Regions from separate parts of the Nostoc sp. LEGE 12454 genome, predicted to be linked through region 2. Evidence: riboswitches for the same ligand, from Rfam matches in the RefSeq annotation. Region 2 holds a riboswitch; the other holds the start of a gene.

Region 1 (3,810 bases), on a different contig from region 2:
AAAAAAGTTGTTTGCTTGTTCTTTGGCAGGAAGTGCAGCAATTTTTGGTTGTAGAAAATTGGCATAGGCTGCTGCTACTTTGAGATGGGGGAGTAAAGTCTCTAAAATTAATCGAGTAGTTGGTTTTGTGAACATTGCAGCAAACTCCTTTTAGAAATAATCTACCGTCCGCAGGGCGATAGAATTCTATATCTAGACAAAATTACGGTATCATTTTGATGCAATGATACCACCGTTGCTATATTACTTTAATCTGTGTGTCTCCAAGAGCCTATAGAGAAATCGCAAGTTTTCTCGTAAATTTAAGGGTTTAAGACCGAACGTCAACACTTGTCAACACTTAGTACAGCATTTCATTAATTCATAGCGAATTAAATTTGGCAATACTCTACAATGCCAATGCATCGGCTTGCATTGTGAATGCATTGGCTTGCATTGTGAATGCATTGGCTTGCAGTGTTAATGCATTGGCTTGCATTGTGAATGCATTGGCTTGCATTGTAAATGCGTTGACTTGCATCGTGAATGCATTGGCTTGTATTAAAAACGCTACGCTTTATACGCAAAACTGTACTTAGCTCAAGTTACCCTACAAAAAGCAAGCTACCATCGGGCTTTAAATTCCCATCTGAAACTCTCTTTTTTACAAGACGCTACGCGTAGCTTGCTTACCTGTAAGGGTATAATTTTGAATTTTGATGGTTTTAGGAAACTTTTTCGAGCTTCTTCTGAGTAAATTTGGATAGATTGTGGCGTTTGAGTAATGAAGGTGCGCCAACAAGAGTACCAAGAATGAGTAGGCTAAGGATAGAAGTGGGTTCAGGAACAGCGACTATGGTTGCAGAAAAACTAATAGGTAACTCACTATCTTCTAATCCTAAATTTTCAAAACCTGGTATGATTGGCGGCGCAGAAAATACCTCTAAATAACCTGGTGTTGGCAAAAAACTCGCGAAAAATGGACTAGAATAGTTTCCTCCAGAAGTGGAATACCCAAAACCATCACCTGTTAACTGCTGAGTATTAAGACTAATTAAATTATCAACGTTAAAAGGTTCGTTTCCTGGGATCGGAGTCCCAGCGGGTTGCAAACCGGTAATTGTTTCACCATTTCGCGTACCAGTAATTCCAGTAATTGAGTAAAAACCCAAATCGTTAGGAGTGTCATTAGTGGTGAAAGTACCATTCGCCGCTATGCCAGTACCAGAATAATTCCAGTTCCAACTTAAAGCAGAAGCAGCTGGCATTGTCCCGAAAACTAATCCAGATGTAGTGACGAGGGCTATGGCAGATAGAGCTAGATTTTTCATGGAAGTCGTTGCTGCGATCGCGGATCTTGTAGAAGGCTCCCGTGTATTATACGGAAATTAGGAAAGATTGTACGATCGATCTTGGCTATTTACCTAGCAGCGAGCTGATAACCACGCCAAAGCAGCATCAACATTATTAACCTGCTCCCCTGGCGGTATGGCTGGACGATTTACCATCACAACCTTTACGCCCAGTTCTCGCGCGGCAATCATCTTGGGCTTTGTCGCATCGCCACCGCTATTTTTGCTGACGATGGTATCAATGTTATTCTCAATCAGAATTTGTCTTTCATTATTGAGGGTAAAAGGCCCGCGATCGCACAATACCATCCCCGGCGGTACTAAAGCATCTTCGCCAGGAGGGTCAATCATCCGCATCAAAAACCAAATTTTCTCCAAATGAGCAAAAGCAGCCAGTTCTTGCCTGCCAACTGTCAAAAATACCCGCTGTGACTGATTTTGCAGGGCTATTGCTGCGGCTGCAACACTATCAACTTCAATCCAGCGATCGCTACTTTCTTTTTCCCAAGGCGGACGGATTAACATCAAACGGGGTACTCTAACTTCCGTTGCTGCATCTGCCGCATTGAAGGAAATCTGACTAGCAAAAGGATGGGTTGCATCAATTAATAAGTCGATTTGCATGACTCGCAGATAGCTAGCCAATCCAGCCACACCCCCAAAGCCTCCAACCCGCAAATCGCCCAGCGGTACTGACGGTTCGCGGGTGCGTCCAGCTAGAGAGGTGATTACTTCTAACCCTTGGATAGTCGTAACTTTGGCAGCTAATTCTGCTGCATCACCCGTCCCACCCAAAATCAAAACGCGGATCATTTAGATAAAGGTGGAATCTTTGCTAAAATGCCCTTCTTCATTGCTTCTGGACGCTCTGACCAAGGCAGCAAACCATCTGCTTTGGCATAGTATTGGCTAGCACATTCCAGCACAGCAGAGGCACTGCCATCAACAGCTAAATCACCAAATAAATATGTTAATTTGCCTTTGGCACTAAAGGCAACTACACAAGAACGATTACAAGCACTCATGCATTCAACTTCCTGAATTGGGAATCGATCTCGTAACTCCCAATCTTGTGCCAGCTGCTGAAGTTGGTGTAAAAGTTTTTCACCACCACTTTCACCTAAACGTTTTCCATTTTGCCAAACACTAGCACAGGTTTTGCAAACAAATAAAGTATGTTCGGCAACTTCCATTGGGCTGGTTGGGGAAATATTTACAGTCGTAGTCATCTGTACCTCGCAGATATGTGAAACTAATAAATCTATTTCGGCGGGCATCCTGACTCACTCAATTTGAGATTTTCGATTTAGTTTCTGAATCTCACATTGGTTCACAGTTGCGGGACAGCGCCGGATTTGCACCGAACTTTCCCCGTTACCTCTGGTGGCTGACTCCCACCAGAACCGAATCACCTTATCGATCGTACACTAGGGTTATCGTAAAATACGAAACAATAAGCTTTTTGCCAACCATCAAACTGGACGACAGCCAGATAAAATACTGTGCATCTTCACTACTTGCCCAATAACTGCGATCGCAGGCGCACTAAATCCAGTTTCCTCTACCTGTGTGACAATTGTCTCCAATGTCCCAATTAATTCTTCTTGTTCTGGGCGCGTACCCCAGCGCACCAAAGCAATCGGCGTTTCTAAATTCAACCCAGCTGTAATTAATTCTTCCACAATATAAGGCAGATTGTGAATTCCCATATAAATTACAATGGTTTCGGAACCGTGAGCGATCGCACTCCAATTCACTATCGGTCTATACTTACCCGCCACTTCATGACCAGTTACAAATGTGACTGATGAACTATACAGCCGATGCGTCAAAGGAATACCTGAGTATGCTGCTGCTGCAATTCCCGAAGTGATACCTGGCACAACTTCCGTTGATATTCCAGCTTTGACTAATTCTTCCATCTCTTCGCCACCGCGACCAAAAATAAACGGATCGCCGCCCTTGAGCCGCACTACAATTGCACTATCTTGTGCTTTCTCAATCAGCAATTGAGTTGTTTCTGATTGCAACAACGAATGTCTCCCCGCACGTTTACCAGCATTAATTTGCTCGGCTTGGGGATTAATCATTGCCAAAATTGCCGGACTCACCAAGGCATCATAGATGACTACATCTGCACATTCCAACAAACCTTTTGCCTTCAGGGTAATTAATCCTGGATCTCCTGGCCCCGCACCTACTAAATAAACCTTTCCCAAATACTTGTTCTCCTGTTTTTCTGTGCGGTTCATTTCTCTGTTAAATCCCAAATTAGCTCGGCTAATTCTGCACTTGCTCCCAGTGGCTCTGCCAGTTGGAAATTCACCGCAGAAAATTGTAATTTTAGCTCCTCTATTGAGGTAGCGATCGCATCGGTTATTGCACCAGCGAATAAAAAGTATGGCAAGATTGCAATTTCTCGATAACCAGCAGTTACTAACTCTTTCACTCGTGATTCTAAACTAGGAGGCCCAGCCCA
Region 2 (3,810 bases):
CAGCGCTTTCAGAGTCAATAGTTCGGGATCGCCCGGGCCGACACCAATTCCATAGAGACGACCTTTGGGTTGCGTATTCATTCTTCCTCCGTTGCCAGGGCGTTAACTGCTGCTGCCGCGATCGCACTTCCACCGCGCCGACCGTGTAAGGTTAAAAATGGTACATTTTTGCTATCTGCCGCCAATGCTGCTTTCGATTCCGCTGCACCGACAAACCCCACTGGAAAGCCTAAGATAATCGCAGGTTTGGGCGCTCCTGCATCGAGCATTTCTAACAGTCGGAACAGGGCGGTGGGCGCATTGCCAATTGCAATGACTGAGCCTTCTAGGTGCGATCGCCATAATTCTAGAGCTGCCGCCGACCTTGTAGTACCCATACGCTGCGCAAGTTCTGGCACTTCTGGTTCGTTGAGGGTACAGATAACTTGATTGTTTGCAGACAACCGCCGTCTGGTAACGCCATCGGCAACCATTCGGCAATCGCACAGAATTGGCGCTCCATTTGCCAGTGCTGCCCTTGCGGATTGCACTGCTGTTGGTGAATATCCCAAGTCAGTGACAATATCCGTCATTCCACAGGCATGAATTAGACGCACAGCAACTTTTTCTACATCTGGTGGCAGCACATCTAGGTTTGCTTCTGACCGGATGATTGCAAAGGAATTACGGTAAATTTCGTTGGCATCTCGGATATAGTCGGGCATTAAATTTGGGATTTTAAATTTGGGATTGACATATAAAAATCAACAGGCTCAGATTGCCGACTTCTCTAAAAAGGTGGCAATCTTGTTGTTCGCAATTGATTGAGGGATTATATTAAATAATTGCTGTAATTGTTCCAGTGCAAATCGATTAGCAAATTCTCCAAAGGACTCATCAGAATTTAAGCGTTGAATTTTATATACATATAGCATCCGCTCTATTAATGCAGGTAGTTCGGCAAAAGTTACATATTGATATAGTTCGCGTCCGAATTTCTGATTGCTGTCACCAACATAAACGTGATAGCCTTCCACAGTTCTATTTTCAGCTTCAATGCTGACACCGAGGAGAGTAATATCACTTTTGCTGTGCTGGGCACAAGATTTTTCGCAGCCAGTGAAGTGGATATTAACTGGGTAATCGAGAGTAACGCGAGTTTGAAGATACTCTGCCAATGCCAATGCATGACTTTTAGTGTCAGTGGCAGAAGCGGCGCAACCCTTTTTTCCAGAACAGGCAACTAATCCACCCTTAATATTGGTTGCAGAGGAATCTAATCCTAATAAAGCAATTTCACTTTGGACATCAGCAACCCATTGCTGAGGAATATCTGTAAGGAGCAAATTTTGCCAAGGAGTTAGCCTGAGAGTTCCACTACCGTATTTTGCTGCTAAATCTGCTAAACCCCGCATCTGTCTACTCTCCAATCGGCCAAGGGGCAAGACGACACCAATGTAAAATAAGCCTTGCTGACGTTGGGGATGGATGCCAATATGCTGATATTTCTCTCCCTTGCCTTGCTGAGGGAGTAGGTATTTTCTTATTTCACTGTACAAAAGAGAAAAAGGCAAACGCTGCTCAACTTCTTGGAGATAATTTTCACAACCCAAAGTATTCAATAACTCTCTCAGACGCAGCCGCCGCTTACTCGTAGTATGACTATAAGCTAGATAGACATCCGCTAAAGCTGCTAAGACGGGCAAACAGTCCTCTGGTGGTAACAAAATTCCCGTATCGCTGGGCGATTGACCCTTCTCGCCGACACTGAGATAGAGGCGAAAATAAACATTATCGTTAACTAAGACAGCTGCAAAGGCGATATCATTCAAGCGATCGCACACCTGAATTATCCCACCACCATCAAAGCAAACGCTAAATTTTGCCGACAGTCCCGAAAGCGCCGGATGTGCTGCAATATAATCATCCCAACCTTGGACAAAAGGGCGAGTGTCGATTAATTCTTGCGGATCGATACCAGCAGTTGGACTGGTCATAATATTGCGGATTTGGTCTACAACAGTATTGTCAGAACCCAATCCCATATTTTGTAGGTACTTTAGAACCTCAGCATTTATCCCCGTGCGGATTTCACGAACTTGCAGGTTAGCTCGGTTAGTCACATCTATATAGCCGCCACCGTGCTGTTCTGCTATATCTGCGATCGCACGGCACTGCTGACTACTAATAATTCCACCTGGTATTCTAACGCGAGATAATATACCATCTGCGGCGGGAGTAGGATAAAACAAGCCAGGACAAGTGGCAAATCCAGAAACCAAACTTAGAACTCCTTCCCCGTGCAACGCAGGGAGTAGACGGTGAGTGTGTCTTGAGGACATCCTGAGAGTTGGCATTCTGACTTGGGTCATCCCATCACAGCTGCGGCACAGTCCCGGAATTTCACCGGAGTTTCCCAACTCCCAGCTTTAGTAATTTAGATTTTGTTTAGGTTATAGATTTCAACCAGACATCATCCAGATAATTATCTTACATTACTATTGCGATAAATTTTAACTGAGCTTATTCACTGCCGATCGAAAGATACAGGTAAGTCGGCACAATAAAACCAAACTATGTGAAGAAAAATTAACTAGGCTAAAACTCTCTTCCCTCCTGCCTCCTGCCTCCTGCCCCCTGCTTATCTCAACAAATTGAATTTAGTCATGGCTCAGGCAGGAATGCTTGAGCCTTTTTGCTGCAAAACTTGCTTTAGAAAAAATTAGGCGATCGCCGCTTCAGGAATAGCAACTTTGTTAAACTGATTTACTGGACGAGGTAAACCAAGATTTTCGCGCAGGGTTCGTGCTTCATACTCTGTACGGAACAGACCGCGACGTTGCAATTCCGGAATTACCAAGTCTACAAACTCATCCAATCCTCCCGGCAACCAAGGTGGCATAATATTAAAGCCATCTGCCCCGCCATTGACAAACCAATCTTCTAGCTGATCGGCAATTTGTTCTGGTGTGCCTAGAATTTGACGATGCCCACGCGCTCCAGCTATCGACAAATACAGTTGTCGAATCGTTAAATTCTCTCTACGAGCCAGGTCAGTCAAAAGTTGCTGACGGCTTTTACCGCCGTTAGTCTCTGGTAGCTCCGGCAACGGCCCGTCCAATGGATAGTCGGATAGATCAAATCCACCAATCATTGAGCCAAGCAAATTTAAGCCGACCACCGGATCGATCAACTCCTGAATTTGATCGAATCTGTCCTTAGCTTCTTGCTCGGTTTTGCCGATAACTGGGAATATACCTGGCATAATCTTCAGATGGTCAGGCGATCGCCCGTATTGAGCCAGTCTCCCCTTCACATCTGCATAGAATGCCTGAGCTTCTGCCAAGGTCTGCTGGGCAGTAAAAATTACCTCCGCCGTTTGTGCAGCCAGATCCTTACCATCCTCGGAAGATCCAGCTTGAATAATCACCGGATAACCCTGGATGGGACGCGCCACATTTAGCGGCCCACGCACTGAAAAATGTTCGCCTTTGTGGTTGGGAACGTGCAGTTTATTTGGATCGAAGTAAATACCCGATTCCTTATCATGTAAGAAGGCATCGTCCTCCCAACTATCCCAGAGTTTCGTGACAACATCCACAAACTCTTTGGCACGCTGATAACGTAGGGTATGCTCCATGTGGTTTTCCCGATTGAAGTTCAGCGCTTCAGCTTCAGTAGCTGAAGTTACGAGATTCCAACCGGCACGGCCACCGCTAAGATAATCTAATGATGCAAACTTGCGGGCGAGGTGATAAGGCTCGTTGTATGTAGTCGATACTGTCGCCGTCAAACCGATGTTTTCCGTTACTACAGATAAAGCCGACAACA

What was found. A riboswitch is a leader RNA that binds a small molecule or an ion and turns the genes downstream of it on or off. The one in region 2 is predicted to bind cobalamin.
Region 1: another riboswitch for cobalamin. It lies ahead of AC1F2U_RS23320 (DUF1636 domain-containing protein); the one in region 2 lies ahead of cobG (precorrin-3B synthase).

The regions. Positions count from the first base shown of each region.
Region 1 covers NZ_JBWQXL010000026.1:38,755-42,564, reverse strand. The annotation lists gene AC1F2U_RS23335 (inositol monophosphatase family protein) at 1-135, opposite strand, end outside; gene AC1F2U_RS23330 (PEP-CTERM sorting domain-containing protein) at 705-1,310, opposite strand; gene AC1F2U_RS23325 (cobalt-precorrin-6A reductase) at 1,404-2,144, opposite strand; gene AC1F2U_RS23320 (DUF1636 domain-containing protein) at 2,141-2,560, opposite strand; cobalamin riboswitch at 2,583-2,754, opposite strand; gene cobA (uroporphyrinogen-III C-methyltransferase) at 2,804-3,583, opposite strand; gene AC1F2U_RS23310 (sirohydrochlorin chelatase) at 3,580-3,810, opposite strand, start outside.
Region 2 covers NZ_JBWQXL010000015.1:138,767-142,576, forward strand. The annotation lists gene AC1F2U_RS17925 (precorrin-2 C(20)-methyltransferase) at 1-81, opposite strand, end outside; gene AC1F2U_RS17930 (precorrin-8X methylmutase) at 78-704, opposite strand; gene cobG (precorrin-3B synthase) at 753-2,351, opposite strand; adenosylcobalamin-variant (AdoCbl-variant) riboswitch at 2,323-2,406, opposite strand; gene AC1F2U_RS17940 (LLM class flavin-dependent oxidoreductase) at 2,702-3,810, opposite strand, start outside.